2 regions of the Paenibacillus sp. WG02 genome follow, and region 2 is predicted to be linked to the other one. Evidence: predicted binding sites of a transcription regulator. Region 2 holds the regulator's gene; the other holds the start of a gene.

Region 1 (15,729 bases), 970 kb from region 2:
CAATATTTTTTTCTACAACAGCTGCGCCTTTACGGCCAAATTCTTCTTCAACAGCTTTATTAAACACGTCAAGCGGCAAACCGAGCAATGCCCAAGATGCGCCTGATGCGGCCATGTTCTTAAATAAGGAAGTTCCTAGTTCCTCTGCAATGGCAGTGATTGGAACTGGAAACAAACGCGCTTTAATTCCTTCAGGTAAAACGGGGTTAAACTTAGCATCTGCAACGATTACACCGTTGTCGCGAAGTTCGTGTGCATTAAAATCGATACTTTCTTGGTCGAAAGCGACCAAAATGTCCAAATCGTCTGAAATTGCGCGAATCGGTTTAGTGCTGATGCGAATCTTGTTATTTGTATGTCCCCCCTTAATCCGTGAAGAGAAATGACGGTACCCATACAAATAGTAACCGAGACGGTTCAATGCAGTAGAGAAAATGCGGTCTGTACTTTCGACCCCTTCACCCTGCTGACCTCCGATTTTCCAAGATAACTGACTAATCACCGTACGTCCACTCCTTTTGATTGTAGCTGCATGAAGATCTAAAAAAGCTAATTTGTAGAAATTTAAGATGAAGCTATAAAAAATTTCTTTCACTTGTCATCCAAAATTGTATGCCTTTACAGACCAAATTGCAAGGGGTTTAAACGATTCTAAAACATAGAGTTTTTAGATCGAATCCATATCAATATTAGAATGATTCATAGCTTTCATCTCGGAAGATTGGTAAGCATGAAATTCCGCCAATTACCATACAGAAATGCCTCCACTTGTGATTCCTTATAGTTTTTACATAAAGCTTCTATTATATTTCCGTATTGACCGACATGTCTCAAACCTTTCATCCATTGCTCGATCCCATCAAAATCCGAACCAAATCCAATATGCCCTTCCCCGCCTAATGAACAAACATGATCAATATGCTTCAGCAGCGCCGTAATGGGAACAGCTAAATTAGTGCTATCCACAAAGTAGGGAACAAACGTAATCCCCATCAGTCCTTGACACTGGATGATAGCTTTGATTTGATCGTCTGATAAATTTCTTGGATGAGGACATACCTTTTGAGCGTTCGAATGGGATGCAATGAATGGTTTGGTATACACCTCAACCAATTCCCAGAACGCGGCTCCGGATAAATGAGATACATCTGCTATTATACCCATAGTTTCTAATTCTTTTAACATCAGCTTGCCTTTTCTTGTAAAACCACCTTTTCGAGGCTCCATCACCCCATCTGCAGCCCAGTTAGCATAGTTCCAAGTCAAACCAATGCTTCTCACTCCAAGGTGGTGTAGAATCCTTAAATGCGTCATGTTTCCCGCTAAAGCATCCAAACCTTCAAGCGTGAGAATAGCGCCAATCTGTTCCCCGGCTTCAACTGCTCGCCAGTCATCTACATTTTGAATAAATTTCATTCCTGGATGACGAATAATTTTCCGATGAAATAAATCAACCATTTGCAAAATATGATCGAAGGTTGGCTGCTGAATGGAGTCCGATAAGTAGATGGCAAAACACTGAACTTTTACTCCTGCTTGTTTAAGCCTTGGATAACTGACATCCAACTCCTGTTCTTCCTTATCGAAATCCAGCTTGGGGTTCGCATACAGTTTCGTAAGCGCATCGCAGTGACCATCCATTATTCTCATCCTAGCAGCCTCCTATACATCATCTTCTAGACAACACAAAAACCCCTAAGCAGAGGTTTGTTAGAAATGTGAAAAACCTGTCTACTAGGTAAACAGGCTCGGTATTTAGTATGGTACGGTTTATTACCTTGGCTCTACAATAAGTTTAATGGCTGTCCGATCTTCCCCGTCAATCACGATGTCTGTGAAGGCTGGTACACAAATTAAGTCAACTCCACTGGGCGCGACAAATCCTCTTGCGATAGCTACTGCTTTGATGGCTTGGTTTAAGGCGCCTGCACCAATAGCTTGAAGCTCAGCAGCTCCACGCTCACGCAAAACACCTGCCAATGCACCTGCTACGGAGTTTGGATTGGATTTTGCTGAAACTTTTAATACATCCATGAATAGTACCTCCTCGGGAATGATGGATAGATTCCATTACCCATCATATTCTCAAGGTTTAACAAACATGCTATCGTAGCCAATTTAAATATTCGCAATAGTTAGAATTATCTGCTAATCCATGAAGACTTGATCTTCATCATAACGGATAAGGTTAATTCCTTTGGCCAAACCAGTCTGATCGTTCAATTCAATCACAACAGCATGGAAATGCCATTTGCCCTCATCCGTTACGAATCGAACTGGAAGTTGAGTTTTGAACTTTTGCAGTACAGCATTACGTTCAACCCCAAGAATACCATCCCGCGGCCCTACCATCCCTACATCAGTTACATAAGCTGTTCCTTGCGGCAAAACACGGTTATCATTTGTTTGTACATGTGTATGGGTGCCGATAACTGCTGACACTCTACCATCCAAATGCCAGCCCATCGCAATTTTCTCAGAAGTAGCTTCTGCATGGAAATCTACGAATACAAATTTATGTTTTTTCTTATCCGCTTCAAGAATTTCGTCCACTTTGCGAAATGGGCAATCAATAGGCGGTAAGAATGTGCGTCCCTGCAAATTAATGATCAGCAATTCCTGATCCTTGACCTTAATGACCGTATGTCCTCGCCCCGGTGTTCCAGGAGGAAAGTTAGCGGGACGAACCATCTTCTCGTCACGATCAATGAAATCAAAAATCTCTTTCTGATCCCACGTATGATTGCCCATCGTTAGAGCCTGAATGCCCATCTCATAGATTTCCTTAGCAATTGCCGCTGTAATCCCTTTCCCTGCGGCAGCATTCTCTCCGTTAGCAATGAACACTGCGTGTGGATGAGCTTGTTTTAGTCTAGGCATAATATTTTTCAAAGCTTTTCTTCCTACAGATCCTACGATATCTCCGATAAATACAATTTTCATAACAAATATATAGCTCCTTTATAAACCATAGATGCAAAGGCAAGCAATTCATAAATTCAATGACCAGCCTGAAAATAAGGAAAAGTGGCTATATCAGCCACTTTTCGCATTGGTATCTTATTTAGCGTATTCAACAGCTCTTGTTTCACGAATGACCGTAACCTTAATATGTCCTGGATAATCGAGTTCACCCTCGATTTTCTTCGTAATATCACGGGCTAAACGGAACGCTTCGGTATCATCCACTTTCTCCGGTTGAACCATAACGCGCACTTCGCGACCAGCTTGAATGGCATATGACTTCTCAACACCCTCGAATGATTCCGAGATCTCTTCAAGCTTCTCAAGGCGCTTGATATACGTTTCGAGCGTCTCTCTGCGTGCTCCAGGTCTTGCTGCGGATAATGCATCTGCAGCTCCTACTAACATCGCAATAACAGAGGTTGCTTCCACATCACCGTGATGCGAAGCAATACTATTAATAACGACTGGATGCTCCTTGTACTTCTTGCCAATCTCAACACCGATTTCCACATGAGATCCTTCAACCTCGTGGTCTAGCGCCTTACCGATGTCATGAAGCAGCCCGGCACGTTTCGCCAAAGTTACGTCTACCCCGAGCTCCCCGGCCATCAGACCAGCCAGATAAGCTACTTCCATGGAATGTTTCAACACGTTTTGACCGTAACTTGTTCTGAATTTCAAACGACCCAAAATTTTGATCAAGTCAGGATGCAATCCGTGTACACCAACCTCAAACGTGGCTTGCTCCCCATATTCGCGAATACGTTCGTCCACTTCTTTACGGGATTTCTCAACCATCTCTTCAATGCGTGCTGGATGAATACGTCCATCAGCAACAAGCTTCTCTAAAGATGTACGAGCAATTTCGCGTCGGATTGGATCAAATCCTGATAAAATAACTGCTTCTGGCGTATCATCAATTATAAGGTCAATACCCGTCAATGTTTCCAGAGCACGAATATTACGTCCTTCACGACCGATGATCCGGCCTTTCATTTCTTCATTTGGCAATGATACAACTGAAACGGTAGTTTCAGCAACGTGATCTGCAGCACAACGTTGAATGGCGAGCGTGATGATTTCACGGGCTTTCTTATCGCCTTCTTCTTTGGCCTGCTGTTCGATTTCTTTAATAAGCTGTGCGGTTTCGTGACGAACTTCCTGTTCTACATTTGTAAGAATGATGCTCTTAGCCTCATCCATTGTAAGTCCAGAAATTCGCTCTAACTCCGAAACTTGGCTTTTATAAAGCTGATCAATTTGTGATTGTGTATCCTCGATCCGCTTCTCTTTGTTGGCAACTTGCTCTTCTTTACGCTCGAGAGATTCTAATTTTTTATCCAGCGATTCCTCTTTTTGCAACAATCGTCTTTCTTGTCGTTGAATTTCATTTCGACGTTCACGAATGTCTTTTTCAGCTTCGGACCTTAGTTTATGCACTTCGTCCTTTGCTTCCAGAACCGTTTCTTTTTTCAGTGCTTCTGCTTCCTTCTTGGCAGATTCTCGAATCTGCTCAGCGGCTGTTTCAGCACTGGAAATTTTCGCTTCTGCAAGAGATTTACGGATAAAATAACCAATCCCTAAGCATGCAGCTCCAACAATGAGAATGATCGCGACCCAGATGAAAGTCATCTTGTTCACCTCCTCGTTGGTTTCTCCAAGGTGTTAGCCTGGGATTCCCTTCGGTTTTTTAATCCGATTTTTAATTGTTTGACTAGTCATACATACCCTACTTATTAAGAGTATGGCTTTTAAATGAATGCGCACCGTGCGTTAGAGGCACTATAGTGCTAATAATCCATAATCAACAGTGTAAAAATTGGCGGTTTCTACATCTGTCCCCTCAAAATCAATGAAAATGAGTATGATTTTGAATACATTATGAAAATATACACTGTTATTTTATCTTTTGTCGAAGAAGCTTGTCAAGCGATTGTCCCTTCGATGACGGAATAAGTATTTCCAGTACCCCAATGACATTTAATGACATTAACTAATTAATCCTATAATTAATGGCATTAATAATCAAACGAGTCATCTAAGATTTCAAATTCCTCTTCACTCGATTCAGAGCTTAATACCCCTAAAACCTTGTTTACAATAGAGCCTGTATAACCTCTCCGCATAAGAAAAGCTCCCGTCTTTCTTTTACGATCCATGGTCTTTCCTGAGGTTTGCTTCCATTTCGTTTGCCCCAATTTCATTGCCCCCGAATACTCATCTTCGGGATCGATAGTCTCCATGGCATTTTTGACCAATTCTTTATCTATGCCTTTTTGTTGGAGTTCTTGTCGAATGAGATTACGACCTTTTCGTTGCGAAATAATGCGATTATCTGTCCACATTTTCGCAAATTCCTCATCATTTATATAATTCTGCTGAACTAGCTTTTCACATGCCCATGCAATAATAGGCATTTCGAAGCCTTTCTCCTTCAGCTTGCGTTTTACTTCACTTAATGAATGAGGTCGTCTGCCTATCATACTTACTGCTTTTATATAAGCCATATTCTGTTCCTCATCAAGCGTTATACTCTCGATTTCTTGTGAAAGTATGGTTTCCCCTTTATTTAATCGATGCTTGATTAGAATGTCTTCATGAACCGAGAATGCGTACTCTTCATTTAGAAATATATTGTAGCGATGATTACCGCGCTTCTGTTTCTCAACCTTAGTTATAATCAATACTGGTTGCTCTTCATTATTCACAACTAACCAACTCCTTCCATGAAGAAAGCACCTTAACACAAGGTTTAAGGTGCTTTCATGTATGATCATTTAAACTTATTCGAAATCTGGTTCCAATTCATCATCTTCCTCGTCAACATTAAGAGGGATTGCTTTGATTAAATTACTGTTTTCTCGAATCCGTAATTCAATCGTTTCCGAAATACTTTTGTTATCTTTCAAAAACTGCTTCGAATTCTCACGGCCTTGACCAAGGCGCTCACCTTCATACGAATACCAAGCTCCGCTTTTATTAACGATATCCATTTCTGTTCCGATATCAATGATACTGCCTTCGCGTGAAATTCCTTCACCGTACATAATATCCACTTCTGCTTGTTTGAACGGCGGAGCTACTTTATTCTTAACTACTTTAATTCTTGTGCGGTTACCAACCATATCATTACCCTGTTTGATTGTTTCCACACGACGAACATCAAGACGAACAGATGAGTAAAACTTAAGTGCACGGCCACCAGGTGTTGTCTCTGGGTTACCGAACATAACGCCAACTTTTTCACGTAATTGGTTAATGAAAATCGCGATAACTTTGGACTTGTTGATCGCACCAGACAGTTTACGAAGTGCTTGGGACATCAAACGAGCCTGCAGACCCACGTGGGAATCACCCATATCGCCTTCAATTTCTGCTTTAGGTACTAATGCCGCTACAGAGTCAATAACAATAATATCTACTGCACCACTTCTTACTAGCGCTTCAGCGATCTCAAGTGCTTGTTCACCGGTATCCGGCTGAGAGAGTAAAAGCTCATCTATATTAATACCAAGCTTGCTTGCATAGGAAGGATCCAATGCGTGCTCCGCATCGATAAAAGCCGCTTGTCCACCATTCTTCTGTACTTCTGCAATAGCATGTAGAGCTACCGTCGTTTTACCGGAAGACTCAGGTCCGTATACTTCTATAATTCTTCCGCGTGGAAACCCACCTATTCCAAGAGCGATATCAAGTGCAAGAGATCCGGATGATATCGTTTCAACTTGCATATGTGTAGATTCTCCAAGTTTCATAATGGAGCCTTTTCCGAACTGTTTCTCAATTTGACGTAAAGCATTATCAAGTGCTGCGCGACGATCTGACAAAACACTCACTTCCTTCTTCTATCATTATAGGTATATGATAACTTGTTTTCAGGTGTTTGCCAAGCATTTTTTCGAACATACATTCGACTTTTTAGCGAACAAACAAAAAACCGCAACAAAGTTATCGCTTTGCTACGGTTCTTCCGTTAACACTTAGTCTTATTATATGCGAACTCTAGCAATCTTTCAACTGTTTCCATAATTGGTAGAGCGCACTTTTGGCTGCTCTATGCTTAATGGACTCCCGATTACCAGAAAGCTGCAATGTGATAACCCTTGTTACTGCGCCCTTTTGAGCAAAACCTATATACACAAGCCCTACAGGCTTGCCTTCAGACGGACTCGGACCGGCCACACCCGTGACTGATAGTCCAAAGTCACTTCCGGTCACAGTAATCAAGTTCTCCGCTAAGAGGGTCGCTGTCTCACTGCTAACAGCACCTGGGGAACCCTCCCCTTCCAGCACTTCCATTGGAACACCGAGGAGCTTATGCTTTAAGGCATTGGAATAACAAATGATCCCTCCCAGAAAAGATTGGGAACTCCCCGGTACCGCAGTAATCAAATCACTTAACAATCCGCCTGTGCAGCTTTCAGCCACAGCAAGTGTCTGGCTCTTCTCGCCAAGCAATTGCAGCACAATCGTCTCGATGGGAACATCTTGCTCGGCATAGAGATGATCTCCTAATCGCGTTCTAATCTCCAGTTCAGTCGCTTGAAGATTCCGTTCACCTTCTGAAGCCGTTTGTGCACGTGTTGTTAAGCGAATCGTCACTTCGCTTTCTTTGGCGTATGGAGCGATTGTTGGGTCTGTTTGAGACTGGATTAAATCAAGTAATTGATGTTCCAAGTTAGATTCACCGATGCCGGCAAATTTCAGCATCTTGGAATAAAGCGGAATCTCATCCGTCATCCTTGCGCGCAGCCAAGGAACCGCATACTTGGTGAACATTGGCTTCATTTCTTTGGGCGGGCCTGGTAGAAGAATGAAATGTGTCCCTTCGTAGGTAAATGCTATACCGACAGCAAGCCCTGTTTCGTTATGTAATGGATCACTTCCCTCTATCATCATCGCTTGTCGTCTGTTACTTTCAACCATATGGATCCCGCGTGACTGGAACAAATCCGTAATTGTTTTCATAGAGGGCTCATGCACAATCAATTCACGTCCTACAAACGCTGCAAGCACGTCCTTCGTCAAATCATCCTGCGTAGGTCCAAGACCTCCTGTACAAATAACAACATCAGCCCTTGAAGCAGCTAATTTGAAGCTTTCTAGCAATCTCTGTTCGTTATCGCCAACGACGGTTTGGAAATACATATCTACACCAAGCGCAGCACATTCTCTGGAGAGAAATTGAGCATTCGTATTTACAATTTGGCCTAGTAAAAGTTCCGTTCCAACTGCGATTATCTCTGCTTTCATTTCAAATTCCCTCCTTAAAATAAGAAAATCTCTATCAAGGCCATTCAACTTAGGCTTTCGTATGTAGTAAAAAAAGCAATAGGTTGCCCTATTGCGACTTTTCTGAAAAATCTATGACATGCTTATTCTTTACAAAATACTCCACACCCGAATACACGGTAATAATTGCTGCTACCCAACTAGCTATAACATCAAAAGGGAAGTGCAGAAACGTAAAAGGAAAATTATTGATAAGTAGTGCAATGATGGCTGTAATCTGAGCTGCCGTCTTCGCTTTACCCCATTTGCTAGCTGCCATCACCGTGCCTTCCAATAGAGCGATTTGGCGAAGTCCTGTGACAGCCCACTCTCTACTGATAATGACAATGACAATCCATGCATCTACTTTACCCATTTCCACTAATGAGACGAGCACAGCCGTAACAAGCAGTTTATCCGCTAAAGGATCAAGCAGCTTACCCAAGTTGGTTACAAGATTACGTTTTCTGGCAATGTAACCATCTAAACTGTCTGTACTCGCTGCAATAATGAAAATTAAAGCAGCAATAATTTGATTATACGTTATGCTAAATTCCTCTATCCGTATATGAGGGAATTTCACCTTAATCAACAGAAAAAACATGATAATAGGTACTAATAAAATCCTCGCCACGGTGATGCGGTTAGCTAGGTTCATGCAATTACCTCCCCGGATAAGTCAAACTCATAAGAGTGGGTAATACGAACTTTAGCTAGTTCACCAATGTTAAGCTTCGCATTCGACACGAATACTTCCCCATCAATCTCAGGAGCATCAAATTGGGAACGTCCAATATACACATCACTTCTGCCATCGTATCTTTCGATTAGCACATCAATTTCCTGCCCGATGCGGCGTCCGCCACGCAGATTCGAGATTTCACGTTGAATTTCCATAATCGCGTTCGCGCGATACTCTTTGACATCATCAGGAACTTGGTCCGGCAAACGTGCTGCTGGCGTATCATCTTCCTTGGAATATGCAAAAACACCGAGACGGTCAAACTGAACATCGCGAACAAATTGTTTCAAGTTTTCAAAATCTTGTTCCGTTTCACCTGGGAAACCTACAATGAGTGATGTGCGTAGGGCTACATCCGGAATCGCTTCACGAATTTTGCGAACTAGCTCACGCGTATCCTTCTGGCGGCCAGGTCTACGCATCCGTTTGAGGATAGAGTCTTCACTGTGTTGAAGCGGCATATCGATGTACTTACATACCTTCGGATTAGATGCCATGACAGCAATCAATTCATCGCTAAAGAATCCAGGGTAAGCATAGTGCAGACGCACCCACTCGATGCCTTCCACTTCACTCACTTTATTCAGTAAAGTAGGCAGCATGAAACCATCGTAAAGATCCGTTCCATAGTTCGTGGAATCCTGAGCAATGAGACTAATCTCTTTGACACCTTGAGCAGCAAGAGTAGCAACTTCAGCAACGATAGACTCCATACTTCTGCTTTTGAAGCTGCCTCGCATAATTGGAATACTGCAGAATGTGCATGCGTTATCGCAGCCTTCTGCAATTTTCACATAGGCTGTGTATCGAGGAGTAGTCATGAGTCTTGGCAGGTCCGCATCATAATTAAACACCGGATTCCCAACAAGAACCGGTTTCTTACCGCGAAGCGCCTCATCTACAATATGGTTGATTTTATCGAAATCTCCGGTACCCACGATGCCATCGATCTCAGGCATTTCTTCCATCAACTGCTTTTTGTAGCGTTGTGTAAGACATCCGGAGACGATTAGCGCCTTGAGATTCGCAGTTTGCTTTAGTTCTGCCATATCCAAAATTGTATTAACGGATTCTTCTTTCGCTGCATCAATGAACCCGCAAGTGTTCACGATAATGACAGTGGCATCTTCCTTGTTCTCGACAGACTGAAAACCACGGCCATGAATTAATCCTGACATAATCTCGGAATCGACCAAATTCTTTTCGCATCCAAGAGTAACTACTTTAACCTTTTCTGTCATGAAAGAAACAACCTCCAATAGTCCTAAAAAACACTCCCTACCAGTATAATACAAGCCCTATAGGGTGTCAAAATGTAAAAAACCCCTACATGTAGGGGGAGACTCTCCAAAGAACATCGTATGTATGCCTATTTCAAGTTTACAAATTGTAAATCAAGAGGAATTTCCGCCTTACGCAGCAGCGCAATAACGGCTTGTAAGTCATCACGACTCTTCCCGGTTACTCGGATTTGATCCCCTTGGATTTGCGTCTTAACTTTAAGTTTGGAGTCACGAATTAGAATGTTAATTTTTTTCGAGTTCTCCTGATCGACACCTTGTTTCATGCTAATTTTCTGCCTTACGGTGGAACCAGCCGCTGGTTCTACTTTACTATACTCGAGATTCTTAATCGAGATACCGCGCTTCGTCATTTTGGCGTGCATAATATCAAGGACATTCTGAAGCTTAAACTCATCATCGGAGGTGACAACAAGCTGGTCCTTATCCAATTTAATGCTACTTTTACTGCCCTTAAAATCAAAGCGGGTAAGGATCTCTTTTTCCGCCTGCTGAATGGCGTTATTTAGTTCCTGCATATCCACCTTAGATACGATATCAAACGAGCATTCTGAACTCATCTTAGACAAAACATCCTTTCCATCAAATTACAATAGCATTATAGCAAGAAGCCGTAAAAAAAGAAACATCCCAAGCCCACTCGGCTTAGGATATCTCTTGGTCATATTCATTACCAGGGAAAGCGCAGGAAGCGTCAAAATGCTAGCTTTTTTGCAAATTGAGCTGTACCCTCTTGGGGTTTGGTGTATCCCCGACAGGAACGATTGTGCCATTCACAGTAAGTTCCAAGGCACTTGCTGCACCAACATTTAAATACGCTGAATTGGTTAAGTCAAAAGTGTCCGTGTCACCGGCTTTGTAAAGCTTCTGTCTAAGCATTTCTTTACCGCCTGCCTCAGTAAGAGAATCCACACGAATCCAACAAGAACCTGTTATTTTCATCTGAATATTCAGATTGGAAGTACCAGTTATCGTGTAATTATCTACACCTTTCTCGCTGGTGCTAAACTTAACCTGAACAGATGGCGTTGGTGTCGGAACTGGTGTCGGTGTAGGAGTCGAAAGAGGCGCCACTTTACCGTCACCGGACGTATTCATTGTCGTACTAGGAGATGTGCTTGTCGCTGGATTCGTAGAATCTGTGATTCTCGGAGATTGCGTTTGAGCAGGTTTTTCATCTGCTGGCGTTCCCTTATAATTCTTGTATGTATAGTAGTATACGATACCGAATATAAGCAATATGAAGCAAACAAACATCGTACCTGAAGCCCAGCGGCTCAATTTTTCAGTATTACGGACACTCGTTCTATTTTTACGAATTGTTTCTACAACTGGTTTCTCTATCGCTGGGGAGGGATTTGTCGTTTGGTACATGCCCAGAACTTCAGCAGGATCAAGTCCCACCGCCTCAGCGTAGCTTTTAATGAAAGCACGTACATAGAAGCTGCCAGGAAGAACCTTATAGTTCCCTTCTTCAATCGCTTCCAAGTATCGTTTACGAATTTTCGTAACTTCTTGGAGATCGTCAAGAGAGATCTTTTTTTCCTGGCGTGTTTTGCGTAAAATGTATCCGAGATCAGACATATGGTCACCTCCCCGCGGGATCTACTTTATTTAATGACGTTACAGACATTAAAAAGGTTCGGACGTATACGTAAATGAATCATAATTGATTTCTTCATCTGGGCTATTTCGCAGCTCAATAATATAATCGAAGTGATTATATGTGTATTCGGATTCCCGAATAAATATATCCGGATGCTCGATAACCTTCGTTGAAGGCATGCCCATAATGTCCTGCAACAGGCTGTAATGCTTCTCATTTGAACGAATAGTAGAAACGATTCCATCAATAATATATACATTGTTTGGAGTCATTTCATCTTCGGATAGTTGACTGCGCACGGTTTGTCTGAGTAACGTAGAGGAAACGAAAGTCCAACGTTTGTTTGCGCATACACTTCCTGCAATAATCGACTCCGTTTTACCCACTCGTGGCATTCCGCGAAGGCCAACGACTTGGTTCCCTTCTCGCTTGAAAATCTCACCAAGGAAGTCAACTAACAGTCCCAATTCATCACGAGTAAAACGGAAAGTTTTGCGGTCATCCGAGTCGCGCTCGATATACCGGCCATGACGGACAGCCAAAATATCAACAAGTTTAGGGGGTCTAAGAGCAGTAATAGTAATATTATCTACTTTTCTTAACATTTTACCCATTAAGTCAATTTTTTCTTCATCATTGGTTTGCAGAAGCATACCGCGTGTACGATCTTCTACCCCGTTAATAGTCACAATATTAATATCCAACATACCCATTAAGGAAGCAATATCCCCTAATAAGCGGGACGGTTTTTGTGAATTTTGTACTCCATATACCACTCTTTAACGTCCAATCTTTCCACCTCATCGCAATATCTGTAACGAACAAGTCGCTACCTAATATAATTAATTTCTACAATTTCCGTCAATGTCCTTCTTTTTTTGCGCAAATATTCACAAATTTATTTCATTTTTAGTTCTTTAAGCTCTTGTTCGTTGTAAATCGTACCGCCCTTTTTCCATGAGCTGCTTTTCATCATAGCAAGACGATTGTCCATGATTTGAGCCCAGTTGAGTTCAGCCGATACAGCTCCCGAAATATCAACTACCGATACACCGATAGACTTAGCCTTCTGTACTTGTGCATCTTCTACTGGAGTATAGAAAATTATAGTGTTGGAGTGATGCTGTCTCGTTTGGAAAGATAACTGCTGAAACCATTGTTCATTATTATCAAGTAAAACGATATGATCCGCTTCCTCCGAGGGTGCCCAAGCAGAAGGTATGGGACGATCGCTGCGAGTCACCCACTCCACAACAATGTTTTGTGCCAATAGGTCTTGGATCCATTTATTTTTCAAGGTTTCAACCTGAAGAGAATCAATTTGCAACAACGAGACTTGCTCATTTACCTGACTTGTGATCCCTTTGGTATCAAGCTGACTTTGCAATAAAGTCCATTTACCCGCCGAAAGTCCTTGTCCAATCACCCCGTTAGCAGAAGGAAACAATTCATTACCAATGACATATATGTAATCATATTTGCTTTCTTTCAACTTTGTTATATTGCTTTCATCCAATTGATTCAAATCCTTGATCCAATCGAAGGCTATAAAATTCGCATCTCTCCACTGTTGAAGCGCATTTCCTACCGACTGTTTCGCTGGCGCAGACATACTAGCACCCGTCAGCATTAGTACAGATAATTTATTATCCAATAATTCTTGCTTAATCGCTGGAATCCCACGATTCCCACAACCAGTTAAGATAAAAGATAAGAGCAATAATGCAAGCACAAAACGTTTGATTACCATGAAATTACATTTCCTTTCTTCCTTATAAAGCGTGCAAAAGCCTCCGAAAGAGGAGGCTTTCACATAGTACCCTATTGAATTGTAAAACGGTTATTAACCTTTGTCTACTAATTTTACCATGAGGCGGGCAATTGTACGCTTTTCTTGCTCATCCCCTGCATCCCACAGTTCTTTGAGCACTCGTTCTTGTTCATTTTCGGGATCAACTTTATTGGCAAGAAATTCACCGATTTGAAAAGCGAGCTTAGAAATGGTTTCCTCACTCATCCCCGCATGTCCAGCCTGACTCACACGCTCAGCCAAAAACTCTTTCCACTTATCAAATACTTTAAGTACAGTAGCCATTGTAAGAAGCCTCCTTTGAGTTATGAGAAATGGTCATTACATACGTAATATTCGCTTCCCAGCTTAAAATTATGCGCGAGGCTTCCTACTCTGTACTCAGGTTAACCATCCACCGTTTGGACTTATGATTTGACCCGTAATATAACCGGATTCAGGCAGTGCTAGGAAATACACAAGCGAAGCAACTTCATCAGGCAATGCAAAACGACCTGCCGGAATTTCATTGGCAATCGCTTCCCGCTCCTCCGGTTGAAATCCTGCCATCATTTCGGTATGTACCGCACCGGGCGCCACAGCATTCACCGTAACGCCAGAAGGTGCCAGCTCCTTCGCTAACGCCTTCGTGAAGGCGTTCAATCCACCTTTAGCTGTTGAGTAAACAACCTCACAGGAGGCACCTGAGATGCCCCATATGGAGGATACGTTAATAATGCGGCCATACTTTTGTTTGACCATTGCCGTCATGAACGTTTGTGTACAAAGAAAGGCGCCTTTCAGATTAACATTCATCACCAGGTCCCAATCTTCTTCGCTTACATCAGAAAGCATACCAAAGTGAGAAATTCCGGCATTGTTCACGATAATATCAGGGACCATGTTTCTTTGTTCCAGCTTTTCTTGCATCTTATTGATTTGCTCACGAGATTTGACATCCGCGGATACGGTTAACACTTTGGCGCCATGTTTCATACAGGATCTGGCCACTTCATTAGCAGCTTCATGTGACTCACGGTAGTGAATAACAACATTCATGCCTACCGCGGCAAAACGCTCAGCAATGGCTGCACCGATTCCACGACTAGCTCCTGTTATAAGAACCGTTTGTTCACTGAATGACTTATGGAACGTCACGATGGCTTATCGCTTTGCACAATGGATATTGCAAGTCTGCTCCAATCAAAATGCTCGCGGAATCGACGGTTCACTTCTTCAAGTGTAATCTGCTCGTAAACAGGCAAAATATCGAATAAATCAATATCTTTGAAACGGTATTTAGTGAATTCATTCGCTATGGATTCAGGTGAGTTCATCATCCGCAAGAAATTACCAATTTTCTTCTTACGACTCCGCTCGAAAGTGACTTCATCAAGTCCAGCATCCTTACGTTTCTCAACCTCTTCACGAATGCGCGCTACAAGTTGGTCCGGATCTTTGGTATCTCCCCCAAGAATGGAGAAAGCATATCCATCGCTGCAATTATATTCATGACCAAAATTATCAGAAATCAATTGTTCATCATATAGAGCCTGATAAATATCAGAGCTTGAACTGAACAAAACATCTAACATTAATTTCGTCGTCAATTCTCTAACTAACAAATCTTTCCCGCTTACAGAAGGCGCAGGCTCTTTGAATCCGATTAAACATTTTGGCATTGAAACCGGAAGAAGTGTTACTCTGCGCGCTTCCTTTACTTCTAATGGCTCCTCTGGGAAAAATCGTTGGATATCCCCTTGAGGTGGAAACGTTTTGGCAGCTTGGTTTTCTTTAACTAACGAAATAACCTCTTCTGGATCAACACCTCCAACAACAAACAGGCTCATATTGCTAGGGTGATAAAATGTGTTGTAGCATTCATACAGGGTTTCTTTTGAGATTTCCGCAATGGACTCTACAGTACCTGCGATATCAATATGGATCGGATGTTTTGCGTATAAGGATTCAATTAATCCATAATAGCTTCTCCAATCCGCATTATCCTCGTACATTTTGATCTCTTGACCGATAATGCCTTTTTCCTTTTCTA
Region 2 (15,729 bases):
GCATCAGCTTGCCGGGCTGATCCTTCTCTACGATCCTGAAACCGAAGCATTCAATCCGATGCTCTAGTCGTGCTGTCTCGACTTGGAAGGTTTCATCTTCGAAAATCAGACCTTCTTCCTCAATTTCCACGATTTGCAGCGTGTACGTTAAATGAGCCCCGCTTACTGAGAGGGCTGTCTCAACAAAACTTTTAAGACCCCGCGGTCCATATAACGTAAGAGGTGTATCCCCGCCTAAATAGGATCGACTCGTTAACAAACCAGGTAAACCGTACAAGTGATCCCCATGCAGATGCGTGATGAATAGCATTTCCGTTCGTCCCAATTTCACTGGAGAGTTCAGAATCTGCTGTTGCGTCCCTTCGCCACAGTCGAACAGCCAATAGGTTCCGCGTTCATCCAGCAAATTTAAAGCAATTGATGTGACATTTCGTTGTTTGGAGGGCATGCCCGCCCCCGTGCCCAAAAAATACAAGTCCACGATCTAAACCCCATTCTATCTAAAATCACAATGCCAAAATGTAAAGCGAGGACGCCGACGGAACCGTATAGTCCGTACAAGCTGCCTCGCTTTTTACATAAACTTTCTATCCTACGTTAAAGTATCGAGCTTCCTTATGGGCAAATACGATTGCTGAAACCGATGCTTCCGGCTCCATCATGAACGACTCCGTCAACTCCACGCCAATATCCTCTGGCTTTAGCAAATTGAACAATTTCGCTTGGTCCTCGAGATTCGGACATGCCGGATAACCGAAGGAAAACCGTTGTCCCACATATTTGGCACCAAATCTCTCATGCATCGTCATATCTACACGATCGGCTATTCCCCAAACATCTCTCATGATGTGATGAATCCGCTCGGCAAAGCCTTCAGCCATTTCCAGTGCCGTTGCCTGAAGGGCATGGGATTTCAAATAATCCCCTTTATCCCGCCATTCTTTAGCCAACTCATTAATATCATGCCCTGCCGTCACAAGTAAGAAACCGACATAATCCATTTGACCGCTTTCTACAGACTTCAGGTAGTCGGATAAGCATAGGTAAGGCTCTTTATCCTGACGCGGGAAAGTGAAGGTTTCTAACACTTTACTGTGATCCTGCGGGTCATAGACGATGACATCGTTACCACTGGATTGTGCTGGGAAGAAACGGTACATCCCGTGGGCTTTAATAATCCCATTATGCTGTGCGGCATGGAGAATTGAATCCACTGTATCCTTAAGTTGAAGGGCTTTCGTATCTTTGTCGCTAAGCAGCTGCTCTACTTTACCTTTCAAACCAAGATGATGTCCCAGCAGCATCTGCATGTTGACATAAGGCATCAGATGGCTAATCGGGTAATCCCTCATGATATGGCGATCAGTATCCTGCGGCACTTGCACAGGAAGATCCTTGGAGACAGCAGACGAACTCACCCTTGTGAGCTGCGGCAGTTTCTCTTCCTTCTTCCCGGTATCCATTACATCGGATTCCAAGCTTTCTCTGAGCTCCTGAATGAGACGTTGGCGTTGTTCAGGGTCACTCAGTCGGTTGGCAATATCCAGTCCATCCATCGCGTCCTTCGCATAAAGTACGACACCCTCATACTCAGGTTGAATACGCGTTTTCGTGAATTTGCGAGTAAGCGCAGCCCCACCGACCAAAATCGGTACATCCACACCTGCCGTACGTAAATCTTGAGCCGTGATAACCATTTGCTGAGCCGATTTCACAAGTAATCCAGATAAACCGATCGCGTCCGGTAGCTCTCTTCGATAAGCTTCGATGATTTGCTCCGGCGGTACTTTAATCCCAAGATTAATAATTTTATAGCCATTATTCGAAAGGATGATTTCGACGAGATTTTTTCCAATATCGTGTACATCACCCTTGACTGTTGCTAAAATAATTTTCCCTTTTACGGCTGTTTCGGATTTCTCCATGAAAGGTTCCAAATAATTAACTGAAGCCTTCATTACTTCCGCGCTTTGTAATACCTCAGCCACAATCAATTCATTGCCATTAAAGAGGCGTCCTACTTCTTCCATCCCCCTCATCAGAGGTCCGTTAATGACTTCAAGCGGCGAATATGTCTGTAAAGCGATTTCCAAATCAGGGATTAACCCTTCTTTGGTCCCCTCCACGACATAAGAGGCAAGTCTTTCTTCCAGAGACAGATTCGAAATTTTCTCTTTCTTCTCCACTTTTTTCTCACGGAAATGGGCAACGAATTGTGCCAGTGTTTCATCATTCGTATTGTAAATAAGTTCTTCAGCCAATTGACGTTCTGTATCCGGGATAGAGGCATAACGCTCCAATTTTTCTGTATTCACAATGGCATAATCTAGGCCTGCCTTCGTACAATGGTACAGATAGACGGAGTTCAGCACTTCACGCCCTGCATCAGGCAAACCAAATGAGATATTACTTAAACCAAGAATTGTTTTAGCAGCAGGATATTTTGCTTTAATCAGCTTGATGCCCTCAATCGTCTCAACGGCTGAACCGATATACTGCGGATCTCCAGAGCCTACTGGGAACATATTGGGATCAAAAATAATATCCTCAGGTTTCATGCCATACTTCTCAGTCAAAAGCTCGTAAGACCGAGTCGCCACTTCGATCTTCGCTTCGCGCGATACAGCCTGACCTCGTTCATCGATAAGAATACAAACAACGGCAGCCCCGTAACGTTTGATTAAAGGTAAAATGGCTTCGAACTTCGTTTCGCCATCCTCCAAGTTGATGGAGTTAATGATCGCCTTACCTTGGGAGTACTTAAGTCCGAGCTCAATGATGTGGTCATATGTCGAGTCAATCATTAACGGAACTTTGACTTTCTTTACAACCTGCTGCATGAACTCTTCAACGGCATAAGCCTCGTCAATGTCTGTATCCTGCAGGTTAATATCAATAACATGAGCGCCGTTCTTAACTTGATTACGGGCAATTTCAGAGCCCTCTTCAAACTTCCCTTCTTTAATCAGGCGTTTGAATTTTCGTGAACCCGAAATATTGGTCCGTTCGCCAACCATGATAGGACGATTTTCTGGCTCAATAAACAACGTTTCAATCCCTGAAACAGCTGGTAAATGCGTACCATATTGCGTTCTTGGCTTAAACTGAGAGAGTGTCTCCGCCATGGCTCGAATATGATCAGGCGTTGTACCACAACAACCACCGGCAATATTCAACCAGCCTTGCTCGGCAAATCCGGCCATCTTCTTAGCCAAAGATTCTGGGGACTCATGGTAATGTCCGTTCTCATCCGGCAAACCTGCATTTGGATAACAACTAATCGCTGTTTCTGCAATATCAGACAGTGTACGGATATGATCTCTCATAAATTCAGGACCTGTAGCACAGTTCAACCCCATTGAAATAGGCTTCAAATGTTCCAACGAAATATAGAAGGATTCAATATTTTGCCCGGCTAATGTTGTGCCCATCGGTTCAATCGTTCCGGAGATCATTATCGGAAGTTCAACACCTAATGTTTCATATGCTCTGCGAATTCCGATACTGCCTGCTTTTACGTTCAATGTATCTTGGGAAGTTTCCAAAAGAAGTGCGTCTACTCCAGCTTCAACAAGAGCCAACGCTTGTTCGTAATAGCTCTCCTCTAGCCCAGCGAATGTGACTCCACCAGTTACCGACAACGTCTTGGTCGTAGGACCCATAGCTCCGATTACATAACGAGGCCACTCCGGTGTCGAATACTTGTTCGCTGCTTCGATAGCCAGTTTGGCTGCTGCAAGATTTAATTCACGATGACGGTCTTGCAAATCATACTCCGCTAATACCACACTCGTGGTCCCGAATGTATTTGTTTCTATCATATCAGCGCCCGCGGCGAAGTAAGCTTCATGAATTTTGCGAATTACATCCGGTCGTGTAACACAAAGAATTTCATTACATCCGTCCAGATCATCGCTGCCGAAATCTTCAGCGGTTAAGTTCTCTTGCTGAATCATTGTACCCATGGCACCATCTAGGATCATGATCTTCTTTTTAAGCTGCTCTTGTATCGGTGTTTTGATCATTGCATGACTCCCTTTCAACTTATCCTAAAGCTATAGACAATAAAAAAAAACGACAAATTATGTTATGTTTTAGTGTAACAGAATCCGGCTTCTATGAAAAGAATTTGAATTATCATATTTACCTATAGGTTTTATCGGAAATTCTTATGTTCAACCATCGACAGCTAGCTACATTTCCACTATAATTTAAAGGAGAGGCTTTGATCGTAAGTCAAAGATCCCTATATTATATTTACTCAGAAAGAGGGATGCAGCGTGGCACAAATTAGAATTCGCAATACGAATGAACGTATTGAAGGCGAAGAGCAAGTCAAAGCCTTTTTGGATAGTCAAAATGTTGTTTATGAACACTGGGATGCGCACAAACTTCCAGAAACACTGCGTGAGAAATTCATTCTAAGTGATGACGAGAAAGCACAAATTATTAGCACTTATGAAGAAGAAATTCGTGATTTGGCTGCTAGACGCGGTTATGAAATTTGGGATGTTATCGCGCTTTCCGATTCAACGCCTAACATTGAAGAACTGCTGAAGAAATTCGAACAAGTACACACCCATACGGAAGATGAAATCCGCGCAATCGTTTCTGGACGAGGGATTTTCATTATCAAATCCGAAAGCGAAGTTGGCTATTTTGACGTTGAACTTGAACCAGGCGATGTTATCTCTGTTCCTGAAAACACGAACCATTTCTTCACACTAATGGATAATCGTGAAATCGTTGCCGTTCGTCTCTTCATCGAAAAAGATGGCTGGGTTGCTTATAACATTGATGATCCAGAATTTATTAAAGCTTAATCTATTATATGAACAAAAAAACCCAACTGCGCTGGACTTACCGTCCTATGCATCCGTTGGGTTTTTGATTATTTCATGTTATCCGTTCGTAATAATCGGCAAAATTTCTTGAAGACGGGAAACCTCATACGCAGGAACAATCTCATCTCCACTTTGGAGTCCATGATGATTAATCCAAATATTGCGCATACCTACGCTGCCAGAACCTAGGATATCGGTTGTCAATTTATCTCCGATCATGATGCCTTCCTCTGCGTCTATTCCAAGTAGTCCAAGTGCATGGTTAAAAATGGACTTCGCTGGCTTACCTACTCCAAATTCACCAGAGATCACGATATGATCAAAGTATGGTGCGATATTTGGGACACCTGCTAATTTTTCCTTTTGTAGATCTGGCGAACCATTCGTTAACAACAGTAATTGATAGCTGCCTTTTAAAGCATCCAATACTCGGAACGTTTCCTCATATACGTAAGGACGGCGTCGGCGTTCTGCTGGAAAAAGTTCACCAAGTTTATACCCGAGCTCACGATCCTCTATCCCTAACGCTGCAAGCCCTCTTGTCCAAGACTCCGTACGATATCCTGGTGCTAATTTCTCAAGCTTACGGAAGTTCTCATTTTCACCTTGCGTGAAGTTCGCCCATAAGCCTTCGAATGGATTAATACCAATCATTTTCGTGAATTCAAAGGTTTCAAAAGATTCATATAAAGAACGCGCTTCTTTGCGAACAGAAGCTTCCAATTCTTCGGGATTCACGGCTACATGCTTTACAGCTTCCGCACATGCCGCTTTAAAAGCTTCCTGCACGCTGCGATCATCCCACAGAAGCGTATCATCTAAATCAAAAAGTACGGCTTTCAACGTCATCATTCATTTCCCCTTTTGAATGTTGTATCTATATGAGCAGCGATTACTCTTCGTCCGTAAACTTGATGGAATCAAGTTGAACTTTAAGATTGCCACGGAATGCTTCAATATATTTCTTTCTGAGTTCGTTGCGCTCATCGATTTCCGCGTCTGTTAAGCCAACTGTTTTCGCTTTACGAGCAAGCTCATTAATACGTTCGATAGTTTGTTCCATGTTGTCACTCATTGTGATCCTCCCAGTCAAAAATTCAATATGAGTACTACTTTGCCATCCCTATTAAGGAATGTCAAGAGACAACAAAAAGAGGCATAGGAACATGTCCGAGCCTCATCATATTTAGATTCTATCAGGAAAGCATAATGAAATTAAGGAAGCAATAAAACCTGTCCTTCTTTAAGGGAGCTCGTGGTTAAATGATTGATTGTCTTCAATTTATCAACATAAGAACGAATGTTCTCATTACCTTTTTTGTGAGTGGAAGCAACATCCCAAAGAGTGTCTCCGCGTTGAATGACGACTTGATCTTGCACGACAGCTTTCGGAGAAGAGTTAATTGAAGTAACGGAAACTGGGGTCCTTGCAATTGCTGCCCCATCCCCTGCATAGGCTTGAACCATAGCACCGAATGAAAACACAGTACCAAGAATAACTGCTAATAGGACGAAGCGAACAATCGCTTTGGTATAACTAGAATTAAATGTCATCCCTTTGGATGTGCTAGCAGATCTATGAGGTGTGTGTGTTGAGTTAGTGTTTGAATAAGCCATATACATGAGTAATCATCTCCCAAACATTTGTTCTGGTATTAGATTAACACGAACACATGTTTGAGTCAACACTTTTCTCGAACTTATGTTTGTACGAACTCGGGTTCTATGTTATACTTTGGGTAATGATTCCCAGTATTGGAGTGATAACTATTGAGTAAGATTTCGCAGCGTCAACAAGCTATATTGGAATTCATTAAGAATGAAGTGAAAGATAAGGGGTATCCACCTTCCGTTAGAGAAATCGGTGAAGCAGTTGGACTAGCTTCTAGTTCTACAGTGCACGGGCATTTAGAGCGTCTTGAGAAGAAAGGTATGATTCGTCGAGATCCTACTAAGCCTCGTGCTATTGAAATTCTAGGACTTGACGGTGCTGAGACGCATTTTGCAGTTTCTGTAGCACGTGTACCTCTCGTTGGTAAAGTTACAGCAGGTGTGCCTATTACAGCAACTGAGAACATTGAAGACTATTTCCCTCTTCCCGTAAGCATGGTAGGAGATAATAATGTGTTCATGCTTAGCGTCATGGGTGACAGTATGATCGAAGCCGGCATTCATAATGGCGATTATGTCATCGTTAAGCAGCAGCAAACTGCGAATAACGGGGACATTGTTGTAGCAATGACTGAAGACGATGAAGCAACGGTGAAACGCTTTTACAAGGAAAAGGATCATATTCGTCTTCAACCAGAGAACTCGGCATTGAAGCCTATCCTTTTGAAACATGTTACGATTCTTGGCCGTGTCATTGGTTTGTTCCGGGATATGTAATAGCCCTACAGCCCTTATTCTACCTACAATACCAATGAGAAAGAACCGAGAGGACAATCGTCCCTCGGTTCTTTTCGATGTAAACAGTTATAATGCTTGGAGCTTTGGATTATATAGAGAAACTTAAAAGATAGTAGGCCAACCGATCCAAAAATGGATTTTCAAAGTTAATGATACGGTTTTAATCCCTCCATAGCCATGAAGGCTGAACAGTGGATTCAGGATTCAGATAAGAGTCTTCAGAGACTGCTATTACGTCATTAAAATCGTATTTTACGGAATTAGAAGCCTCTTGAGGCTTCTATTCGGTAATATTTGGCCCCTATTTGCTTCAATTTTTATGAATAGAAGTCTTTAAAGACTTCTATTCTAAAAATCACAACACTTTTGGACAAATTAGCGGTCTCTAGAGACTTCTATTTTCTAGCTTCTTTCCTCTAGCTTCTATCTTCTATCTCCAAACTCCAAACTCCAAATTCCAATTTCCGTCTTCCATCTACTCTATACTCTATACTCTATACTCTATACTCTATACTCTCTACTCTATACTCCCTGCACTCTATCCCATTGATAACCCCAGGAGTACTTTCACCTTTGAATTAAGCTAAAATATCAGCTAAAGAAATCAGATAAATTTCAACTAAAAAGCAAGCGCCCAATTTCCACTACGGAAAATAGGTTCAACGGTACCATCACTAAGGACACCATCAATCTCAAGATCAGCCGTCCCAATCATAAAATCCACATGAATCAAACTGGTGTTCCCACCACGAGCTTTCAACTCTTCACTTGAAATAGATACGCCATCCTGCAAATTAATAGGGTAGCAGCTGCCTAAGGCCAGATGGCAGGATGCATTCTCATCGATGCCCGTATTGTAAAAAATGCGGTCAAGATTCGAGATCGGCGAATCAAAAGGCACGAGAGCAACTTCACCCAAATATCGCGCCCCCTCATCCATATCCAGCAACCTCGCTAGGTGCTCATAGCCGACTTCAGCATGATAATCTACAACTTTCCCGTCCACGAACTTGAACGAAAACCGATCCACGAGCGCCCCATTCACATTTAATGGCTTGGTGCTCGATACCGTCCCATGAACACCCGTTCGCTTAGGCATCGTAAATACTTCCTCAGTCGGCATATTCGCTACGAATCGTATTCCACTTGCGTTCTCCGAATCACCACCAAGCCAAATGTGGCCCTCCGGCAGTTCAACTCGCAAATCTGTTCCTGCCGCTCGATATTGAAGCGCCTCATAGTGCTTCTCATTTAACACGCTGCGAACGCGCTTCAGTTGATCCATATGTACTCGCCAAGCCGCAACAGGATCATCTTCATAAACGCGGTTTATCCGGAAAATTGCCTCCCACATCGCATCGATTCGCTGTTCTTCTGGTAAATCGGCATACACTTTGGATGCCCATGCCACCGTAGGCGCTTTGATTAAGCACCAACTGAACTTACTTGTTCTTACATAGTGCTGATACTTAGATCTAGCCGTAGCCATGGCTTTAGATGCTCTAGAAATCATGCTTGCATCAATACCCGCGTAGAGATCAGGATCCGGCACTTTGATATTCAGCAATGCTCCACCGTTTTCTACAAAACGTTCCAACATACTCGTATACCACTCTGGGTAATAATCAAGAGCTTCGTCATGGGCATATTCAAATCTACTGCGAGTTATCACATCATCCTGCCAGTGAACTTGGACAAAATTCGCCCCTGCCTCATAGGCTTTCTTCACGATAAGTCTAGTCAATTCTAGGGACTCTATTGGCGACTCTATCATCAGATCCTGGCCTTTATTGAGGTTAACCCCTACCTTGACTACAAGTTCAGCGTACTTTTCCAAATTCATTTGAAAGTTATCCATTATCCTTATGCTCTCCTTCGCGTGAAAAAGCCCATCAGTTCAGAATCGTACCTGAAGGCTGACGGGCTTTTCTTATCTAATTGTTGTATCCATATCAACTTTCTTTGCGATTAGTAAAGAGACAGATATTGATCTCTTTCCCATTGGTGAACTTGTGTGCGGTACATATCCCACTCGATTTCTTTAAGTTCATAGAAATGAGCAAGAGCATGTTCGCCCAGCGTATCGCAAATCACATCATTGCGAAGCAGCTCGTCCAACGCTTGTTTCAAGTTCAAAGGCAAAGTAGGAATGCCATCGCTCTCTCTTTCCTCTTCGGTCATCACGTAGATGTTACGATCCGTAGGAGGAGGAAGCTGCATTTTGTTCTTAATGCCATCCAATCCGGCAGCAAGCATAACTGCAAGAGCCAAGTAAGGATTAGCAGCCGGGTCCGGGTTACGAACTTCAACACGAGTACTTAAACCGCGGGAAGCTGGAATCCGGATCATAGGACTACGGTTACTTGCCGACCATGCCACATAGACAGGCGCTTCATAACCAGGCACAAGACGTTTATATGAGTTAACCGTAGGGTTCGTAATTGCAGCAAAAGAACGTGCATGACGAAGTACACCCGCCATATAATGTCTAGCCACATTACTTAAACCTAATTTATCGTTCTCATCATAAAAAGCATTCACATCACCTTTGAATAACGATTGGTGACAGTGCATGCCAGAACCGTTCATACCAAACAATGGTTTAGGCATAAATGTAGCATGCAAACCATGCTGTCTAGCAACGGTTTTGACGACGAGCTTGAAGGTTTGAATTTGGTCAGACCGCTTTAATCGCATCTGCGTATTTAAAGTCGATTTCATGTTGACCTGGCGCCACTTCGTGGTGGGATGCTTCGATTTCAAAGCCCATCTCTTCAAGCGTCAACACGATATCGCGGCGGCAGTTTTCGCCCAAATCCATCGGAGCCAAATCGAAATATCCACCTTGGTCATTCAGTTCGGTTGTTGGATTGCCTTTTTCATCCGTTTTGAACAAGAAGAATTCTGGCTCCGGACCTACGTTCATAGCCGTAAAGCCCATTTCTTCGGCTTGTTTCAACGCATTTTTCAAGATGGCACGCGGATCTCCTGCGAACGGTTTGCCATCTGGCATATAGATATCACAGATTAAACGTGCTACTTTGCTCTCGGTTACCCATGGGAAAATAACCCATGTATCCAAATCAGGATACAAATACATATCAGACTCTTCAATACGCACATAACCCTCAATGGATGAACCATCGAACATCATCTTGTTATCGAGCGCTTTTTCGAGTTGGCTGTAAGGAATTTCTACGTTTTTGATGCTTCCCATCAAGTCCGTAAATTGCAAACGAATGAACCGAACATTTTCTTCTTTGGCAATGCGCAAGATGTCTTCTTTGGAAAAATTGTTGTTGTAGCTCACGTGTGCAGTCTCCTCTCAATTTACAAACGATTAAGAAATGCTATTTATAAAAACGGGAAAGCTGACCTTGAATCAGAGAAACCTGATCAGGGCGTTTACCTCCGCCAATCAACTGCTGCTTAAGCATTTTGTGCAGTTGGGAGTCGGTTAATTCTTTACGCTTCACTTCTGTGTGTTCGTTCAAAATCGTTGCATCTTCTGAATCTTTATCGACAGGGATAAGAACCTGCTTGATCCCGGCGATGTTCACACCTTTTTCAATTAAATCTTTAATTTCAAGAAGTCGTTCTACATCATTAAACGAATACAAACGTTGATTACCAGCTGTTCTAGCTGGAATAATAAGTTCATGCTGCTCATAGTAACGAATTTGTCTTGCAGTTAAATCAGTCAGCTTCATGACGATCCCGATCGGGAATAACGCCATATTTCTACGTATCTCATCACTCATGCTAATCACTCCTGGTCAGTAAGTACCTCTCCACTATTGTACCTTTGTAACAAAAACGTGTCAAGGAGTGTTAGGTTTGTTCACAGTCTAATTTTTCACAACAATCCCTTGTCTTCCATATGTTGGATTGCTGTTAGTACCCCTAACTTACAGTGTGAGTAGGTGAGTCCGCCCTGTAAATAAGCGATATAAGGCTCACGAATCGGCGCATCCGCGGACAGCTCCAGACTGCCGCCTTGGATGAATGTCCCGGCCGCCATAATGACGGGATGCTCATAGCCGGGCATATCCCACGGCTCCGGCACAACGTGCGAATCAACGGCAGCCGCCTTCTGGATGCCCTGCACGAAGGTGATCAAGTGATCCGCCGACGTGAAGCGGATCGCTTGTATCAGATCTGTGCGCGGCGTTTGCCAGCGCGGATGGCTTTCGAAGCCCAGCTCTTCGAACACGCTAGCTGCGAAGACTGAGCCCTTGACAGCTTGCCCCACCAGATGAGGGGCAAGGAAAAGCCCTTGAAACATTGCTCGCGTAGCGCCGAGCATGGCACCAACCTCGCCCCCGATACCGGGGGCGGTCAGTCTGTAGGCGGCGAGCTCCACTAGGTCGCGCCGCCCGGCAATATAGCCTCCGGATGGGGCGATACCGCCGCCGGGGTTCTTGATCAGCGAGCCGGCCATGAGATCTACGCCAACCTGCGTTGGCTCCTGCAGCTCGGTGAATTCGCCGTAGCAATTATCGACGAAGACGATCAGGTCCGGGTTCACTTCTTTGACGAATCGGACCATTTCTCCGATTTGTTCAACCGTGAACGAAGGCCGCCACGAGTAGCCGCGCGAACGCTGTATCCCGATCACCTTCGTGTTCGGCTGAATGGCAGCCGCGATGGCTGACCAGTCCGGTGCGCCATCCTCAGTCAGCGCAACCTCGCTGTACGCGATGCCAAAGTCCTGCAAAGATCCCATCCCGTCGCCAGGCTTTCCAATGACCTTATGCAACGTATCATAGGGCTTACCCGTTATGTAAAGTAGATGTTCGCCTGGTCGCAGAACACCGAACAACGCTGTGCCAATCGTATGCGTACCTGATACAAAGTGCGGGCGTACAAGTGCCGCTTCTGCCCCCATCGCATCAGCATAGACAAGATCGAGCACCTCTCTGCCACGATCATTGTAGCCATAGCCTGTCGAAGAAGCAAAGTGGTAATCGCTTACCTTATGTTTTTGGAAAGCGCTAATCACTTTCCACTGATTAAGATCAATCGTTTTCTCAATCTGGCGAAAAGCGCTCTCTATTTGGCGTTCAGCGCTTTCCATTAATGCCATAACTCTATCCCCAAATTGCATAATTAGTAAATCTCTCCCTCACTATCTTGAGCCTCTTGCTGAGCATGCTGATCATAAGCCACCAATTGATAGGCCAATTTGACGTAGTCATCCTTGTTCACACGGACCTTGAACAGCATATCTTCCCCGTCCACATCCGTCTCTAGGACGTCACCAATTCGGTACATCAGTGAAATGATGTCTCCCTTATCAGCTGGAATGCGAAACTCTTTACTCTCACCCATCAGCTTCTCTTGAATAGCAATTCGCAGACGTTCCAGATCATCAGGGTTGTATGCGCTGATTTTCAGAAATTCACCTTCGGTCGAAAGCATCTCCATATCTTCTTGCGAGCAAAGATCTATTTTATTAAAAATAGTCAACTGTTCCTTCTGATGTGCACCCAGTTCTTCTAAAACCTCAGCGACAACCCGCATTTGCTCATTTCTCATATCTGTTGAACTATCTACGACATGAAGGATCAAATCAGCCTCATTGGCCTCTTCCAGCGTAGCACGGAACGATGCAACAAGATCATGCGGCAGGTTCTGAATGAAGCCTACGGTGTCTGTTAGCACGATCTCTTTGCCGCTTGGCAATTCCATCGTCCGCGATGTCGGATCCAACGTTGCAAACAACTGATTCTCAATATAGACGTCGGCTTGCGTCAATTGTTTCAATAAAGTTGATTTCCCTGCATTCGTGTATCCAACAAGGGCAACTTGAAACACACCGGTCTTCTTACGGCGTTCACGATGCAAAGTCCGATGACGAACAACTTCTTCTAGCTGCGCCTTCAGCTCATCAATACGTCCGCGAATGTGCCGACGATCGGTCTCCAACTTCGATTCCCCGGGACCTCTCGTCCCGATACCGCCACCAAGACGTGACAAGTTCTTGCCTTGTCCCGATAGCCTTGGAAGCAGGTAGCTAAGCTGCGCCAGCTCAACTTGAATAATGCCTTCTCGTGTTTTGGCACGCTGAGCAAAAATATCGAGAATCAGCTGCGTTCGGTCAATAATTTTCACATCTAGGGCAGCCTCTAGGTTACGGACTTGAGCACCAGAAAGCTCTTGATCGAAGATTGCCGTATTCCCGCCAAGCTCCTCCAAAAGAACTTTAAGCTCTTCAACTTTCCCTTTACCAATAAACCATTTGGAATCCTTTGTTTCTTTGTTCTGAGTCAATGTCTCCAAAACAAGCACACCTGCAGTTTCCGCCAACTTGACCAGCTCTTGCAGTGAGTATTCCGCTAACAATTCATTTTTCTTCTGTTTCTGAGTGACTAAACTTACGAGTACTGCGCGATCATCAATTTCTTTCTCAACCATATGTGAAGTTGTTTTCATAGGTATCTCCTTTACGCTGCATTCAAACGACCGAAATAGCCCCATACGGGCGTATTCCTTCATCATTGTGTAGGAAATGCTTGGGAAAGTCAATTTGCAGGAGAGGAAAATTCGATTATAACGAAGTTCCTGTCTGAAGACACAAAAATACCGAAAGACCATAGGCCTCTCGGTAGCTTTCCACCTATTTTAAGTAAATAAACTTTGTCCCAAAAACGAACCTTTCGATGGAACACCCGGCAGCACAGCGAAATAGCCTCCACCCGTTGTGTCCGTATACGAAAGCATTTTGTCAGGAAACTTCGGATTCGTCAATCTTTTCTGGATGGATTCAAACTGAGTTTGAATGTTCCGATTAAAACAAACGAATAACAGACCCGCATTGATTCGTCCAACACTATCGAGGTTATCCATGAAATTATACCCGCGGCGCAATATACGCTCACGCTCTGAATTCTCTCCCGTGCGCGGATTTGAAAGGCGGATATGAGAATTAAGTGGTGTAACTTCACCTTTGGTATCGCTAGCAAAATTAGGCTGATCGAACTCTCCATGCCCACCCATAGGTGCTCCAGAAACCTTCTGACGTCCAATAATCTCTTCTTGATCGGAGTATGATTGCTGATCCCATGTTTCAATCCGCATATGAATACGGCGAACAACCATGTAAGTACCTCCAGCAAACCAAGACGCGCCGTCTCCCGCTTCGACCCAAACATTATTTTTCATAAATTGTTCATCTTGCAAGTCGGGATTAGCCGTACCGTCCTTGAAGCCGAACAAGTTCCTCTTCGTTCCTTGCGACTTCACGCCTAGCTGTCCAGTTTGCTGCCAACGCAAATGGGCAGAACCGCGTGCCGCTTTAGCTAAGTTACGAATCGCATGGAAACAGATCATCGGATCATCAGCACAAGCCTGAATTATGATGTCTCCATGGGTCAATTGTTCCTGCAGCGAGTCTTTATGGAAAATAGGCATTTCCGTAAGGCCAGATGGTTTACGAGAACGAAGTCCGAAGCGATCTACACCGTCTTTTTCGAACAAAGACTCACCAACAGCGAAGGTTAGTGTTAATTTACCCGTATCGAGGCCGATCTGCTCCCCAGTATCCAACGGCGGGAATTTCCCCTCCTGTGGCTCAGCCGTGAGAGGCTTGCCTTCCATGAGTGTCGCTGCCATCTCGGTCCAAAGCTGAAGAAGCTCCTTTAGCTCCTTCACATCCTGCGTAGTTACATCAAATGCCGCCACATTTGCAAAGTTCTGAGCCGGAGTCACAACACCGGTTTGATGAGCTCCATAAAATGAAATGGTTTCATTCGCAGCAGCACTTGCAGTACCTAGTTGTTTGTTGGAAGCGGCAGGTATTACTTTCTGGGCCTTCCCAAGCAAATCCCCAATGACAACGCCTGCAGCACCTGCCGCCGTCATTCCTAAGAAAGCGCGGCGATTCATTTTATCACCCATACCGTTGTTCTCCTTTCCAATCCCTTATTTACTTAACGTTCCTGGCATTTTCACTAATGGCTCAGCGAATGCCTCCAGTTTATTTTTCAAATCTATTTGTTTGCTTTGTTCTAATTTGCTGAAATCATTCCAAGTAGTGCCAACAGGTGAAAGTGTATTCATAGTTTCAATAACGACGGCTAAGCTTTTGCTGATTTTCTCATCAAGGGCAGGATCTTTCTTTTTAAGCTCACCTTTAATCAGATCATAGATGGCTTGCGCGCCTTCCACATTAGCTCGGATAACAGGTATCGTAGCTCCACTCCAACGCTCTTCTTCACCCGTGATTTTCTTGGCTTGTGCTTCTTCCATCAATTCCCCAACACCTGCGATAAAATCAGCAGGCTCAATCGTAGCGGCTTCAATGGCTTTCTGCATTTTCTTGCCGTCTTCTAGTAAACGTGAAGAAAAAGCTTCAGCTTCCTTCACATTCTTTTTAACAAACAACAAATACTCAATACGATGATACCCAGTAAATTCAGGATCATTTTCATTTTTGAAATCATTCACACGAGCGTCCATGACACCGTCTAAGTCT

Evidence for each region. Region 2 encodes LexA, which represses DNA repair genes until DNA is damaged. Its sites were predicted from a motif close to CGAACATATGTTCG; they were not measured.
Region 1: recA (recombinase RecA) is a predicted target of LexA. The motif match lies at 6,867-6,880, and genes of this name have one in related genera.

The regions. Positions count from the first base shown of each region.
Region 1 is NZ_AP036016.1:3,991,517-4,007,245, reverse strand. Features, by position in the region: gene ACBP55_RS17890 (2-oxoacid:acceptor oxidoreductase subunit alpha) at 1-502, opposite strand, end outside; gene ACBP55_RS17885 (dipeptidase) at 709-1,650, opposite strand; gene ACBP55_RS17880 (stage V sporulation protein S) at 1,774-2,034, opposite strand; gene ACBP55_RS17875 (TIGR00282 family metallophosphoesterase) at 2,149-2,943, opposite strand; gene rny (ribonuclease Y) at 3,061-4,599, opposite strand; gene ACBP55_RS17865 (regulatory protein RecX) at 4,986-5,675, opposite strand; gene recA (recombinase RecA) at 5,751-6,794, opposite strand; gene ACBP55_RS17855 (competence/damage-inducible protein A) at 6,970-8,220, opposite strand; gene pgsA (CDP-diacylglycerol--glycerol-3-phosphate 3-phosphatidyltransferase) at 8,309-8,896, opposite strand; gene rimO (30S ribosomal protein S12 methylthiotransferase RimO) at 8,893-10,221, opposite strand; gene ACBP55_RS17840 (YajQ family cyclic di-GMP-binding protein) at 10,350-10,841, opposite strand; gene ACBP55_RS17835 (helix-turn-helix domain-containing protein) at 10,984-11,865, opposite strand; partial or broken gene ACBP55_RS17830 (DUF3388 domain-containing protein) at 11,914-12,656, opposite strand; gene ACBP55_RS17825 (hypothetical protein) at 12,786-13,637, opposite strand; gene ACBP55_RS17820 (DUF3243 domain-containing protein) at 13,731-13,982, opposite strand; gene ymfI (elongation factor P 5-aminopentanone reductase) at 14,079-14,834, opposite strand; gene yfmH (EF-P 5-aminopentanol modification-associated protein YfmH) at 14,831-15,729, opposite strand, start outside.
Region 2 is NZ_AP036016.1:4,961,819-4,977,547, forward strand. Features, by position in the region: gene rnz (ribonuclease Z) at 1-481, opposite strand, end outside; gene metH (methionine synthase) at 588-4,025, opposite strand; gene ACBP55_RS22610 (1,2-dihydroxy-3-keto-5-methylthiopentene dioxygenase) at 4,281-4,823, shown strand; gene ACBP55_RS22615 (HAD family hydrolase) at 4,902-5,693, opposite strand; gene ACBP55_RS22620 (DUF896 domain-containing protein) at 5,737-5,919, opposite strand; gene ACBP55_RS22625 (LysM peptidoglycan-binding domain-containing protein) at 6,060-6,467, opposite strand; gene lexA (transcriptional repressor LexA) at 6,615-7,232, shown strand; gene ACBP55_RS22635 (aminopeptidase) at 7,873-9,111, opposite strand; partial or broken gene glnA (type I glutamate--ammonia ligase) at 9,222-10,563, opposite strand; gene ACBP55_RS22645 (MerR family transcriptional regulator) at 10,604-11,014, opposite strand; gene ACBP55_RS22650 (methionine gamma-lyase family protein) at 11,110-12,330, opposite strand; gene hflX (GTPase HflX) at 12,363-13,688, opposite strand; gene efeB (iron uptake transporter deferrochelatase/peroxidase subunit) at 13,878-15,152, opposite strand; gene ACBP55_RS22665 (EfeM/EfeO family lipoprotein) at 15,177-15,729, opposite strand, start outside.